Regions from separate parts of the Methylobacterium sp. Leaf106 genome, predicted to be linked through region 1. Evidence: predicted binding sites of a transcription regulator. Region 1 holds the regulator's gene; the other holds the start of a gene.
What was found. The regulator LexA, encoded in region 1, represses DNA repair genes until DNA is damaged. The targets are predictions, from matches to a motif close to TGTTCNNNNTGTGTTCNG.

Region 1 (7,645 bases):
CGGCTCCCGGCTGCAACCAACTTCAGCATGCATCAGAGACATGCCTGGTCGAAGGAATGTGATATATCAGTTTGCGCCGCACCATGGCATCACGATGCTGCAACGCGCCATTGGGAGCCCACCATGCTCGTCACCATCTTCGCCGCCGTTCTCTGCATGATCGCTCTTCAGGTCGTTCTCGTGGTGAAAGCCGCCGATCTCCTGTCGGTGCGCCCCGACAAGACCGGTTCCGAGAGCCGCGGTTACGTGGGCGGTTCGGCCGGACGCTTCACCGGCATCGCCTGATCGACTGCCCGTGAACGAAAGAGCGCGGCATCGGACCCGGGGCCGACACCGCGCTGAGTCGGGAGGAGTTTCACGTCGTGCACGCGAGCCTGGATGTGGAGACAATCGGCTCGCGCTTCGTTCAGGAGCAGATCATTCGGCGGCGATCCTTTGGACTGCGCCGATCGCCCCTGATTCCGAGATCTTGAGCCGATCGTTCTCGGAATAGCCGAGGACGTCGCGCAGGATCTCGTCGGTATGCTCGCCCAGCAGGGGCGAGCGCTTGACCTCGACCTGACTCGCCGAAAGTCGGATCGGGTTTCCCACGGTCAAGTATTTCCCACGCTCCGGATGGTCGACCTCGACCACCGTGCCGGACTTCCGCAGCGACTCGTCCTCCGCGATCTCCTTCATCGAAAGGATCGGGCCGCAGGGGACGTGCAGCGCGTTGAGCGTTTCCATCGCCTCGAACTTGGTCTTCGACATCGTCCAGGCTTCGACCCGCGTGAAGATTTCGTTCAGATGCGGCAGGCGCGCTTTCGGCGTCGCGTAATCGGGATGGGTCTTCCAGGTCGGCTCGCCGATGACGTCGCAGATCGGCTCCCAGACCGCGCCTTGTGCGATGAAGTAGATGTAGGCGTTGGGATCGGTCTCCCAGCCCTTGCACTTCAGGATGCGACCCGGCTGCCCGCCACCGGAATCGTTGCCCGCGCGCGGCACGGAATCGCCGAAACCGATCCCCTCCCCGTACTGGCTGTATTCCTCGAGCGGACCGCGCTCCAGTCGCTGCTGGTCGCGAAGCTTGACGCGGCAGAGGTTGAGGACGCCATCCTGCATGGCGCAATCGACCTTCTGTCCAAGGCCCGAATGGGTCCGTTGGTAGAGCGCCGTGACGATGCCGAGGGCCAGATGAAGGCCGGTGCCGGAATCTCCGATCTGAGCGCCGGACACCATCGGGATATCGGTGCGGAACCCCGTGGTGGAGGCCGCACCTCCCACGCATTGGGCGACGTTCTCGTAGACCTTGCAATTCTCGTAGGCGCCCGGTCCGAACCCCTTGACCGAGGCGAGGATCATGCGGGGGTTGGCTTGGTGGATCGCCTCCCAGGTCAGGCCCATCCGGGCGAGAGCGCCGGGCGCGAAGTTCTCCACGAGAACGTCGCACTCCTTCACCAGACGCCACATCACCTCGATCCCCTTCGGGTTCTTGGTGTCGAGGGTGATCGACCGCTTGTTGTGGTTCAGCATCGTGAAATAGAGGCTGTCCACATCGGGAATATCCTGAAGCTGCTGGCGTGTCGCGTCGCCAACGCCCGGACGCTCGACCTTGATCACGTCCGCGCCGAACCAGGCCAGGAGCTGGGTACAGGTCGGGCCGGATTGGACATGGGTGAAGTCGAGGATCTTCACGCCTTCGAGGGCATTCATAGGACTCTTCCGCGTTGAAGGGCGTTCGGCGGATATGGGCGCCGGCCGCTCCTGCATCGCTGACGCGGGAGCGGCCGGAGGGACCGACGGCCTACTTCTTCTTTTTCACTGCGCTTTGCGGGTTGAGGCTGCCGATATTGCCGCTCTCGGTGCCGGCCTGGGGGTCGATCACTGCGTTGATGAGCGTCGGGCGACCCGAATCCATGGCTGCGTTGACGGCCTGAGACAGCTCGTCCGGTGTCGTCGCGTTGACGCCGACGCCGCCGAAGGCTTCCATCATCTTGTCGTAACGGGAATCCCGGACGAAGACGGTCGTGCCGGGGTCGCGGCCGGTCGGGTCCGTATCGGTGCCGCGATAGATGCCGTTGTTGTTGAACACGACGATGCAGACCGGCAGGTTGTAACGGCAGATGGTCTCCACCTCCATGCCGGAGAAGCCGAAGGCGCTGTCGCCCTCGACGGCGAGGACGGGCTTGCCCGTTTCCACGGCGGCGGCGATGGCGAAGCCCATGCCGATCCCCATGATGCCCCAGGTGCCGACATCGAGACGCTTGCGCGGCTGGTACATGTCGATGATGCCACGCGCCAGATCGAGGGTATTGGCGCCCTCGTTGACGAGGATTGCGTCGGGCCGCTCGGCGATGATGGTCTTCAGTGCGCCGAGCGCGCCGTGGAAGTCCATCGGCGTCGAGTTCTTGCGCAGCTTCGACGCCATCTTGCCGAGGTTCTCCTCCTTCTTGGCGGAGATGGCATCGGTCCAGGATGTCGGCGGGGCCTGCCAGTCTCCCTTCATGCCGTCGAGGAGCGCTGAGACGCAGGAGCCGATATCACCGACGATGGGGGCCACGATCTCGACATTGGAGTCCATCTCTTTCGGCTCGATGTCGATCTGGATGAACTTCTTGGAGCCGGGGGCGCCCCAGGTCTTGCCCTTGCCGTGGGAGAGCAGCCAGTTGAGGCGCGCGCCCACCAGCAGGACGACATCGGCCTCCTTGAGGACGAGCGAACGAGCGGCACCCGCCGATTGTGGATGGGTGTCGGGAAGGAGGCCCTTGGCCATGCTCATGGGCACGTAGGGGATGCCACTGGTTTCCACGAGAGCCCGGACCTCGTCATCGGCCTGCGCATAGGCCGCGCCCTTGCCGAGAACGATGAGGGGGCGTTTGGCGCTCTTCAGGACATCGAGTGCGCGCTTGATCGCAGAGGGGGCCGGCAGCTGGGCCGGGGCCGCATCGATGACCTTGACCAGGGATTTGGCGCCGGCCTCGGCCTCCATCACCTGGCTGAACAGTTTGGCAGGCAGATCGAGATAGACACCGCCGGGTCGGCCGGACACAGCCGCACGGATGGCACGGGCGACGGCGATGCCGATATCGGCGGCATGAAGCACGCGGAAGGCCGCTTTGCAGAGGGGCTTGGCGATGGCGAGCTGGTCCATCTCTTCGTAATCGCCCTGTTGCAGGTCGACGATCTCGCGCTCGGACGAGCCGGAGATGAGGATCATCGGGAAGCAATTGGTGGTGGCGTTGGCGAGCGCCGTCAGACCGTTGAGGAAGCCGGGGGCCGAAACCGTGAGGCAGATGCCGGGCTTCTTCGTGAGGAAGCCCGCGATGGCGGCCGCATTGCCGGCATGCTGCTCATGGCGGAAGGAGATGACACGCATGCCCGCAGCCTGGGCAAGACGACCGAGATCGGTGATCGGAATACCGGGAACACCGTAGATCGTATGAATATCGTTGAGCTTCAACGCATCGATGACGAGATGAAAGCCATCGGTGAGCTCAGGCTCCGCCGAAACGTCGACAGCGATTCTCTGGGCCAAAGCGGACATCGTGTTCTCTCCCTGGTTCTTTGCTGTTTTGTTATGATTTGCGACCCGCTGGGCAGACGAGCCGATGAGGTGACGTCCCCATCGTGGGGCGGCGGGGGCGTCCACGGCCGCGCGTCTCGGCGGAACCGTATTTTTCTTAAGTCAGACCGAAAAAATTATGACCTCCTCAAGCAGAAAGCTCATGCTTATCTTGAAGACCGTCCGTAAACCTCCCGACCGAAGGGCTACGGAACCTAATGCGTTATAATGCGTGTCCCTACGTCGACAGCGTGCTGGGATGCCACCGCCAATCCGCCGAAGCCTCATCACGACCGCGCTCAGGCCGACTTACAGTCGGATCACCCTCCGCATCTCTCGACAACTGGTGGCATACCAAATACCAACTGTCAAACGATTTTGCATGATCTTGCCGGTTTGGTCGGGCTTCAGCGATTGCGCGGCACTCAAACGAACGAGACGATGGCGAGTGCGGCATCGCCGCGGCTCCAACGACCGAATGCATGTCCTCCGGATTGCTAGGACAAGAGATGCCACTATTCTTGTGTTGAAGGATTTCTTTGCCCCGAAGCGTTCCTTGTATTTCGAACGCGGGTTTGGCATGCTTCACACCAAGTGTGCTCGACCCTGTGTGCGAGTTGAAATCATTCTAGGTGTCGAAAATGGTCAAGACGGATACGTTTCAAGTAAAGCCCATCGTTGCGACTTCGAGCTTGCGTGCATTGGCTTACGACGCGCTCAAGGAAGCAATCACGAATATGAACATCTATAATCAGCGCGAGGAGGTGAGGCTCGACGAGAGGAAGCTGTCTCTCAACCTGGGAGTGAGCCGCACCCCGGTGCGCGAAGCGCTGACGGTACTCGAGCAGGAAGGTTTCGTACGGTTCGAGGCCCGGCGCGGCGTCTTCGTGATCAAGAAGTCGAAGAAGGAGATCGTCAGCATGATCCAGGCCTGGTCGGCCCTGGAGAGCATGGCCGCTCGCCTCGCCTGCGAGCGAGCCACAGACGAGCAGTTGCACTGCCTGCGCGAGCATTTCCCGGAATTCTACGAGGGTCGTCCGTCGGATCATCTCGACGAGTATTCGGAAGCCAATATCCGCTTCCACCAGAAGATCATTTCGCTGGGCCAGTGCGACGTCATCAAGGACATCACCAGCAATCTGCTCATGCACGTTCGCGGCATCCGCAACACGGCCATGCGCCAGGGCGACCGTGCCGCCAACTCGATCAAGGAACACGTGGCGATCATCAAGGCGCTGGAGGCGCGCGACGCGGAACTTGCCGAACGCCTGGTGCGCGAGCACGGCCTCGGCCTGGCCAGCCATGTCGAGAAGTACGGCGACTATCTCGACTGAACGGCATCGTCGCCGGTTTCCGGTCGCTGCGACCGCCAATGTCGGCGAACGAGACGAGACAGCCGGCTTCGGTCGGATCGAAGCGTCTGTATCGGCTCGCCGATCCGTCACAGTGATCGAAACGAATCCCCGATTCTGCGGCGAAGCCAGCGACCGGTGGCACCGTCGCTATTGAACGACCACGCCGAGGCGATCAGCTCGCGGGGTGGGATGTCGTCGGGATGGAGCCGACTTGCGAGGCGCGAACCGCCAGCCGGGCTCCGGCGCCGGGATGCCAGCGAATGTCCGCCCAGGAACAAACTCTACCACCGCGTTAACGGAACCCTTGCAGAACACTTCCAGAACGTCTACCGTGTTCGTGTTTTGTTTCAGCGGCGTTAGTCGCGGCCATTGGCTTCAGTGGAAGAGTGATCTGTATGTTGACGCGTAAGCAGCTGGATCTTCTCCAATTCATTCAGCAACGGATGCAGGAGAGTGGTGTCCCGCCCTCGTTCGACGAGATGAAGGACGCGCTCGATCTCAAGTCGAAATCGGGCATTCACCGGCTGATCACGGCCCTCGAAGAGCGTGGGTTCCTGCGGCGCCTGCCGAATAGGGCCAGGGCGATCGAGGTGATCCGGATGCCCGAAAGCCTGACCGGCGCCCCCGCGCCGAGGCCGGCTCCCGCCGGCGAAGTCCGCCGCTTTACGCCCAGCGTCGTCGAAGGCGGACGGTCCAAGGCGACGCCATCTATGCGTCCGCCTACGACCCAGGGTCAGGACGAGAGCGGACGGGCCATCACCATCCCGGTCATGGGTCGGATCGCGGCCGGTACGCCGATCTCGGCGATCCAGAACCAAAGTCACTCGGTCACGTTGTCTCCCGACTTCCTGTCGGGGGGCGAGCATTATGCCCTTGAGGTGCGCGGCGATTCGATGATCGAAGCGGGTATTCTCGACGGCGATCTGGTGGTGATCAAGAAGCAGGACACCGCGAATACGGGGGACATCATCGTGGCCCTCATCGATGATGAGGAAGCCACTCTGAAACGCCTGCGTCGTCGCGGTTCCTCCATCGCCCTGGAGGCCGCCAACCCCGCCTATGAGACGAGGGTGCTGGGTCCCGACCGCGTACAGATCCAGGGTCGCCTGGTCAGCCTCGTCCGCCGCTACTGAGGCCGGTCCGAGGGCGTGTCCGGCAATGGGTCGCCTTCGTCGATCTCGGGATCCTGTAGTTTCGCGGTCTCGGCCGGTGTCGAGGGCACAGGCGAGGCATCGGCCATGACCCGCCGCCACGGAGGCCGGACGTTCGGCGCGCGTGCCGATGTCGCGACAGGACCATCCGGCCCGAAGCGAACGGCCGTCGCCCCTCGCTCCGCCAGGAACGCCCGATCGACGATGAGGCCGGCGCGGCATCCTTTGGGAGCGTCGCGGCGGGCTATGATGATGCTTGCCCTCTCACAATCCTCGGCAAAGGCCCGCTTGTCCTTGACAAGCGCCACGATGCGCCGCGTCTCCGTCCCTGCGGTGCAGCCGACCGCATCGCAACGGCCTTTCGTGGAGGCGGATACGGCACCGGCCTTCCGAGAATCGCCGTCCGCCTTGAGCCATTGTTCGAGGACGAAGGCGGGCGGGTTTCCGAGGATTGCCAGCCGGCCGTCAGGGTCGCGCAGGGCCGCGCCCCCACCCTCCCGGTCGATATAGAGGTCGTAGCGCGGTGGCGTGGCGGCGAGGGCGATGCCGAGGGCGGCCGGAGCGAGTCCGATCCAGCGCAGCCCCGACACGGGGAGTGTCAGCAGGAGCAGGGCGAGGGCCAGCAGGCAGAGGGCCGTGCTGCCATAGGCCGGCACGACGAGGGTGGCGTGGCCAAACCCGCTGATCCACCCGGAGATCGTGAGCATCCCCCGTACCGCGAGCCCCATCGCCCACCAGACCGGCTGATCGAGGGCAAAGGGGTAGGCGAGGATCCCGAGCACCGCCGCCGGCATCACCGCCAGAGATACGAGGGGCAAGGTCAGCGCGTTGCCGACGATGCCGAACGGCTGGACGGTCTGGAAATGATAGGTCGCGAACGGCGCCGTCGCGATCTGGGCGACCATGGTCGTCGCCAGGGTGCCGAGGACCGCGACGGCGAGGAACTGCCATGCGCGGGCCAAGAGGCTGGCGCCTTCGCGTGGCGGCATCCAGCGATTGAGCGTGCCCGCGCAGGCGATGAGGCCGGCCACCGCGCCGAAGGACATTTGGAAGCTCGGGCCGAGTAGCCCGTCCGGCTCGCGCGCGAGGGCGATCAGCGCGGCCAGGGCGAGGTTGCGCATGCTGAGCGCGGGACGATCTACGAGGATCGCGCCCAGCATCACGAGGGTCATGATGAGCGATCGCTCGGCGGCGATGTCCCAGCCCGAGAAGACGCAATAGGCGGTGACGCCGACCATGGCGAAACCGGCGGCGATCTTCTTGATCGGCCAGATGAGGGCGAGGCCCGGGACGAGGGCGAGGAGCGCGCGAACGAGCCAGAACACCACTCCGGCAGCGAGTACCATGTGGAGCCCGGAAATCGAGACCACGTGGTAGATCCCCGCCGCGCGCAGGACATCGTTGGTCTCGGCATTGATGAGGCCGCGCTTGCCCGTCACCAGGGCCGCGGCCACCGCGCCGGCCTGCCCGCCATTGGCATCGGTGATCCGCCGGGTCAGCGCGTTGCGCGCATCGTCCACGGCAGCGGCGAGCGAGACCTGCCAGGGCAAGGGTCTCGGCGGAGGCTTCACCTCGATCTTGCCCACGAGAGAGCCGAC
Region 2 (7,645 bases), on a different contig from region 1:
GGTGAAGAACTCGCGCCGGATGCGCGCAATCGTGTCCACGCCCTTCATCCCCCTACACCACCCTTCCGGCCGTACCGGAGAGCAGTCTGCGAGAACGAGGTTAGGGGGTCAGAATTGGACGCCGATCCCCCGCCTCACGGGGTCAAAGTTGCACGCCGAAACACATACCGGCGACCTGACGGTGAACCTCGACGAGAAGATGGCGGCCATTGCCGGCAACCGGGTGAGCCTCACCGGCAAGGAGTACCAGATGCTGGAACTCCTTGCGCTGCGGAAGGGCACGACCCTTACCAAGGAGATGTTCCTCAACCACCTCTACGGCGGAATGGACGAGCCAGAGTTGAAGATCATCGACGTCTTCATCTGCAAGCTGCGCAAGAAGCTAGCCAATGCCTCCGCTGGCAAGAACTACATCGAGACCGTCTGGGGACGCGGGTACGTCCTGCGCGATGGCGTAGCCGAGATGCAGGCCTTGGCCGGTTAGAGCCTCTCACGCGCGTTTTGCGAGCAGGCTCCAGAACCGTTGCGCGTCGAACAGCGGCGTCTGGCCGCCTATCGGACCAGCATGTCGGGGAACTATGCCGCCTCCGGTTGAGCTTGCGCGGCCGGTGTTCCGCCCATGGTCGCAGATCCACCCGCCGATTTCCGCCTGTAGGACGCTCGCAGCACTGAACAAGTGAGTTGCCCGAGCTTCCGTTGGCATCTGCCTCGGTGTCACCGGCCCGGCCGTAGCTGACGCACTCGACACACCGAACTGACCTCAGGGGATGAGGCTGCGTCCGGCATCCGCATGCCGAGGTGTCCCGCGGCCATTTGCTCAAGTCGTGAACCGCCGGGGCGAACCCTGACGGGGGCCGCTCAAGATACAATCGAATAATAGACGAACATTTGCGCTCCTCCCCGCCTGCGCGGCCGGATCGCTGAAGATGAGGGAAACACAAGGACAAGGTTTTGGCGAAGGTGACTTCGTCGAAAACCCCGGAAGGAGGGGAACAACGGAACGCGGCTCTCGGACAGAGCCCGCGGGACGTCGGCGCGGCTCCTTCGATCCTTTCCTCAACCTGAGAACCCAACATCATGACATCTGATAACGTGCCCCAGGGCGCGAACGCCGTCGCACGCCTTGCGGAGCCCACCGGCATTACGGTGCGCGCCGAGATCAGCCGGCTCCGCCGCCATCGGGACGGATGGCAATTCGAGCTCAGCCCCCTCGATCGATCGCGGGCGGGACGACTGAGCGCCTTCATGTCCGACGGCTTCGCCCAACAAATCGAAGACGCCTCCGGCATGCTGTTTCACGCCCAGGATCTCCTCGGGCAGCATGAGGTAATGTTGACGGTCAGCATGGATGCGTTGCTCGGACTGACCGCGCGCATCATCGGCCTCGATCGCGGGATCCTGGTCGAGGCCTGGAACCGGCAGGACGCGGCCCTCGAGGCGGCGCTCATCGCGGAAGGGGTCTGGCAGGCCCAGCGCGCCCTCTCGAGGCCGCAACGGCTGCGCCGCGTGTTGCTGATCGAACCGGACGCGGGCGCCAGTACAGGGGCGATCAGCGGGATCCTGTCTCGATGGGCCGATCTGGGGATGATTGCCCTGATCCGCTGGTCCGTCGCTTTCGAAGAACCCGGATCGCTCGAGGTTCTCCACCAGACCCTCGAGGCCGCGACAGATCAGGTCGAGTGGGGCACCGCCGACGCACTGATCGTCGATCGCGGCCCGGGTTACGCCTTCCGAGCCTTGTCGGACCCGGCTCTCGTCCGGCGGTTATGTCAGTTTCCAGTGCCGATCCTAACGCTGCAGGGGGGCCATCCGAACCTGCTCGATCGGCTGGCCTGGCACGCCTTCGAGACGACCGAGGCAATGGAGGCGGTCCTGACGGACATCCTCAGGGAGGAGGTCCGGCCGGCCGGCCGTGAACGCCTCGACTCGATCGTCCGCGAACTGGAACGGATCGCGGTCGCAGCCGCCATGGCCCGATCAGGGGCCCTCTACGACTGAAAGCTTTCCCCCGGCTGCCGATAGCGGCAGCCGGATCCCATGATCGGGCCTCTGTCGCTCGCTCATGAGCCGATTGCTCGCACCCGCGTTGCGGGCAGCGCCGGGAATGGCGCCGCACCGCTTTCACTTCCCTCAGATCACCCACCCCCATTTTGGAACCCACCATGCGTTACCGCAAAATTCCCGGCTGGCGCGCCGCGCTCCCGGCTGCCCCACCGCCTCGCCCGTTTATCGAGGACGGCGGTAGTCAGCCTCTTACGAGGGAGCTTCCCGCCGCCACAGAAGCCACCACCATCCCACTGCAGCACCTCCTGGCCTCGTTGCGCCAGCAGATGAAGGGCGACCACGTCGTTCATGCCAGCGTGCTCAGCGTCGAGGCGACCACACGGGATGGCTTTGTCCTGCTCCTCGGCGAGGCCGAGCCGGCCAGTCGAAGCGAACCACCCCGACTCGAAGCTCACCTCAGCGAGGATCAGCGAGCCATCATTGAGGCCGAGCTCGGACGGGCCTTCGATCCTTTTCTCCTCGCCAACCGGAGGATCGAGGTGGGGCTTCGAACCTCTTTAAAGCAGCGCTTCAGTCGGGGGGCGACGGTCCAGGCCAAGGTCATCGGCCTTACCGCGATCAGCGAATTTCCGATCGAGCTCGAGATCCAACGCGAGGAGGTGCTGAGATTGCTCCGAATCGGTGGTGTACGGTTCGGGCCGTCGACCTGGAAGGAGCCGGAGGAGCCCTACCACGTCGCTGTCATTGCCTCGGAAGTCGGTGACGCCCTACGCGACGTGGAGTATGTGCTGAAGCCCTTCGAGACTTTGGGGCTGCTCCTAATTCACCGGATCAAGGGCACCTTCGAGGGACCGAGCGCTGAGAGGTCTCTGATCGAGGCGATGGCCAAGGCCGAGGCTCTCCACGCCGAACACGGCTTGTCGGCCACCCTTGTCGTACGCGGCGGCGGCCCCGCCTCGTCCTTCTCACCCCTGAACGCCTGGGCAACCGCCGCGGCGGCGAGGCGCCTTCCGAACCTCGTCGTCGGCGTCGGCCACGCAGCGACGCCGCGCACCGTTCTCGACGACGTGGCGGGACGGTCCGTACCAACGCCGACCGCAGCGGCCATGCTGATCCGCGATCTCGTGCGCGGCACGGCGCTGCGTGCCGAACAGGCCCTCGCTGCGCTGGAGCGGGCTATCCATGAGGACATCGAACAAGAGGCACGCAGAGCGCTCGCACGGGTGATGGCGGCGTATGAAGACGCCGTCCGTCTGTGTGTCGCGAACGCCGAACAGCAGCTTCTGAAGCTCGGCCTGACGGTCGAGCGCAGCCTGCTCGCTTCCATCGCCTCTCACAGCGAGGTGTTGGTCGCAACCGAGATGACGGCCGTCGGCGACGACGAGCATGCTGCGGACCCACACGATGCTCAAGACCCTCTCGTAGAGGGCGGTTTGGCGATGGTCATCGAGGCCGAGACCGGTTTCGTGATGACCACGGCTGCGGATGCCCGTCTCGCCAGCCGCCTCATTCTACAATTCTCAGACGGCCTTATGGGCGTCTGGAATCACCCAAAATCGATCACAACACACTGAACCTCATCATCAAAAGGAGTTCCACCTCATGAACGACACACCGAACACCCCTATCCCCTTCCTCGAGGCACTTCGTCGAATCGAGGCTTTGACCCTAAGCATCCAACGTGAGCGGCTCGCCGCCTTTGAGACCGTCGAAGAAACTTATGCCGAGATGCAGAGCCTACGCCTTGTCCTGGTCGCCCGGGTCGCTGCGCTGCGCAGTGCGACGGGCTGAGCCCGTATCCCTAGAGGCTGTTATGAACCGCTTGCCAGTTGAGCGGCCTGTTTGAGCATGAGGCAGACGAAGGCGACGATGTGGAGATCGGCGAGCGTGCTGGGATAGCGCTCGTAATCCTTGACGAGGCGGCGAAAGCGCGTCGCCCAGGCGAAGGAGCGTTCCACCACCCAGCGTCGCGGCAACAGGACGAAGCCGCGCTTGGCCTCCGGGAGTTTGACGACCTCCAGTTCGATGCCGTGTTCGCGGGCGGCCTTGGCCGGCTTCTTGCCGGTGTAGCCCTGGTCGACATAAGCCAGATCGACGTTGTCCCCGGTGGCGGCCTGCACGGCCTTCGCCAGATGCCCGACCTGGGCACGGTCGTCGGCATCGGCGGGGGTGACGTGCAGGGTCAGGAGGTGGCCCAGGGTGTCGACGGCCAGGTGGACCTTCGAACCCTTTTTGCGCTTCGCCCCATCGTAGCCGGCCCGCTCGCCGCTCTCGGGCGTCGAGCGCAAGGTTCGGCTGTCGAGGATCGCCGCGCTCGGCTCAGGAGAACGCCCGGAGGTCAGGCGCAGGAGCGCCCGCAGATCGTCGGCGAGTTGCTCGAAGCAGCCTGCCGCCAGCCAGCGCTGGGCCTGCTGGTAGACGGCCTCCCAGGGCGGGAGGTCGTGGGGCATCCACCGCCAGGGTGCCCCCGTCTTCACCACGTAGCGCAGTCCGTTGAACGCCTCGCGAAGCGAAGACTCACGCTGCCCCGCATCCTCGCGCAGCAGCGTCAGGTACGGCGCGACCAGCGCCCATTCATCATCGGAAACATCGGACGGGTAGGCTTGGCGCGACGAGGTCATGCCTCCTCATCTGGATTCCAGCCGTCACAGGTCCATAACAGCCTCTAGGACGTTGTCGAACCGGATCAAGATTGAACAGTGACTGCCGGAACGGTCCATGATGGGCTGCTGCGGCTTTTCGATGAACTCCACCGCGCGGGGAGAGCGTCCCGCCGTCGATCACGGAGATCGCCTCATATCATAGTCGTCGATAGGACCGGACCGGGAGGATCCGGTCCATCGCGCATGAGTATCGATTAAAAGCCCAGGAGGACACGGGGTACGACAAGATGCTTGAATACTGGCTCATGGGCGCCCAGATCAGTCATATGTAGCAAGCGCCAGTCATCACCAGTCCATAGTTTGTTTCGTACGAAACATCCTCGGCGAAACGGACAAGCTCTAGAGGCATTGTTTCGTACGATATGATTGAGGTTCTGATGGACCCGACGACTCGAACGTATTCCGGTCTCACGGAAGCCTACGACTTCTTCAACGAGCGCCTGTTCTCGGCCAAGCTGCCGCCGTGCCTAATAACGATGCAGCGGAAAAGTAAAGCCTACGGCTACTTCGCCGGGCGCCGCTTTGGTACGCGCAGCGGAGAGGAAATCACCGATGAGATCGCATTGAACCCAAGTCATTTTGCCGATCGTACTACCGAGGAAACGCTCTCAACCCTGGTCCATGAGATGGTTCATCTGGAGCAGCATCATTTCGGATCGCCGTCGCGACCTAGCTATCACAACAGTGAATGGGCTCGAATGATGCGAGCGGTGGGACTGATCCCGTCCTCAACAAGTGAGCCGGGCGGTAAGGAAACCGGACAGCAGGTCAGTCACTATATTGAGCCAGAAGGACGCTTCTTGGTCGCGTGCGTGGAGCTCATCGACGAGAGGGGCTTCACGCTGCCATATATCGAGCTCTGGGACGAAAGCGAACGCGAAACGCGAGCGAAAAAGGCATCGAGCAAAACGAAGTACAACTGCCCGAGCTGCAGGGTGAACGCATGGGCAAAGCCTCAGACCCAGCTTGATTGTGGGCGTTGCAGATTGCCGATGCAGGCAACCGCAAAGTCCGACAATGGTTGGAGAGACGAGGTGTTAGCTGAAGGTTCGAACCCCATTCTGAAGCTAGCCTGTCATCAGCATTCGCGATGAGATCGTTCCCGAACGGAGCTGCGATACAGCAGGTTGCTCACAGCATCGTAACTCTCGAGCAGCGGATTGTCTTCAAAAGCGATATGGGACCGCTTGCATCTTTCGTAGACCTATGCCAATAAAGGCTTGTCAAGGCAATGAACGGGCCGAGACTAGGGATCTTGCCGACCTGCGGTTTGCATCTCGAAACGCTCAATGTCGCTCATGCGGCATTTATCCTCCGAGTTGGCCTGTGTTGGCACGGCGGAGCGGTTTCCTGGATCAAGCTTCGATCTAGACACCGATCCGACCCGCCCCTTGTCACCGGCATCCGACAGTCCCGTTCGTGGACGATACGCGGATGAACAGTTTGACTGGGTATGTCCCAGTCGCTGAAGGATTGCATTTCAGGCGCTTAAGAACCGGAGCCCTTCGTGGCTGGCGTGAACCGGTTCCCCCCCTCTCTTCCTGTGAGGTTGCGCCATGACACAGTTGCATAATCGTAAGCTTCGTTTTGTTTATGCCAAAGGGGGCGAGCCTCTTTGGCCACCCCGGTTGCTATCGCGCGTGCTCCACACACTTCGGTGAAGGGGGAGACGCTGCCCAATCTGAGCTGGGCGCTCAAGAAGGTCAGGGGCAGCGACAAACGGCTAAAGACCTGGATGTGGCTGCACCGCCAAGCGTTACTCGACGAGTATGGTGCTGGTCGCCTGGATCTTAACGAATTGCTGGCGGCAGTTCTTCTTCTTGGGTTGACCAACGACCGTGGAGATGAACCAAACAAAGATGTAATTTCTCGAACTATGCTTCGCGTTCGAAAGCGTGCAGCTGACGAGAAAGCGAAGTCTATGCGGGAAAAAGAGGTCCGCCTGCCCCTTGGAGTTGTCGTTCAGGAGCCGTCAAAGCGCTCAGGAACGAATCAACCTGTACCGAACACGGACAAACGACCATCTGAAGCGTCGTTACTCAATGGTCTGCCAGTCCGCGCTTCATCTCAAGAACGTGCTTCAGCGCAAAGCATTGGGGCTGAGCAACGGCTGACCGCTGCCGAGAAGAAGGAACGTGTTGTACGGCAGGCGCAAGCCAGCCATCAGCAACTACCTCGACACGACTAAACTATTCCATCTGAACGCATATCGCGTGAGAGAAATTATCGGAGATTTTTGATGAAGAAAATGATGGATAAGAATGTTTCGGATATTGGTATTGACTCTTCATTGCCCGATATCGGGCTTGGGAGTAGTGCTCTGATCAATGACCCCAACCAGCTACGTCATGAATCGAACATGGCGCTTGTCAGCGGTCGTGGACGCATTGGTAAGACAGGATTGCTGCGCGGTGTCGCCAGTCTTGCGCTCCTCGCCGGGAGATCAATCCGCCTGTGCGACTTTGACCGATCCAATGCGAGTATGAGTAAGTACTATCCCGAGTCCAAGGTTTTGCAGACGGCGTCTCAGCTGCCTATGGAGAAAAAAATCGAAGAGGTCATGATGGACTTTCTTGAAGGAAATCAAGGTTATGGCTTGGATATTGGCGGCAACGATAAGACCTTTGAAAAATTCCTGTCGGAAGGAGATATCTCTAAGCTACTGGATCGCCACGATAAATACATAACATGGCTTCAAGTATTTAGCACGGATGAAGAAGACGTTTCCTATTTTCGTACAGCCTATGATGCTCTCTCGTCACATCAACGCATTCGGTGGGTGATCTGCCTGTCATACGCCTCGGCCCCCGATGGAGATGAGGTGGGCCGGTTCGCTCCGATACGTGAGCATCCTTTCATCAACCAAGTGCTTGACGCAGGTGGGGAGATGTTCGGCATTCCCAAGCTTGCAATTCACGCCGAAGTAGTACGGCTACGTCTGCGCTATGAAGATGCAATCGCTAACAAGCCCGGCTCGG

Region 2: ASF34_RS15560 (SprT-like domain-containing protein) is a predicted target of LexA. The motif match lies at 4,958-4,975, and genes of this name have one in related genera.

What each region holds. Positions count from the first base shown of each region.
Region 1 is NZ_LMNB01000023.1:775,740-783,384, reverse strand. It holds gene ASF34_RS23155 (hypothetical protein) at 124-285, shown strand; gene frc (formyl-CoA transferase) at 418-1,692, opposite strand; gene oxc (oxalyl-CoA decarboxylase) at 1,784-3,523, opposite strand; gene ASF34_RS15330 (GntR family transcriptional regulator) at 4,183-4,875, shown strand; gene lexA (transcriptional repressor LexA) at 5,292-6,029, shown strand; gene ASF34_RS15320 (ComEC/Rec2 family competence protein) at 6,023-7,645, opposite strand, start outside.
Region 2 is NZ_LMNB01000031.1:2,339-9,983, forward strand. It holds partial or broken gene istA (IS21 family transposase) at 1-48, opposite strand, end outside; partial or broken gene ASF34_RS15535 (winged helix-turn-helix domain-containing protein) at 143-484, shown strand; gene ASF34_RS15540 (hypothetical protein) at 1,246-1,998, shown strand; gene ASF34_RS15545 (exodeoxyribonuclease VII large subunit) at 2,163-3,578, shown strand; gene ASF34_RS15550 (hypothetical protein) at 3,607-3,795, shown strand; gene ASF34_RS15555 (IS5 family transposase) at 3,816-4,625, opposite strand; gene ASF34_RS15560 (SprT-like domain-containing protein) at 5,045-5,761, shown strand; gene ASF34_RS22860 (hypothetical protein) at 6,283-6,855, shown strand; gene ASF34_RS22865 (hypothetical protein) at 6,907-7,645, shown strand, end outside.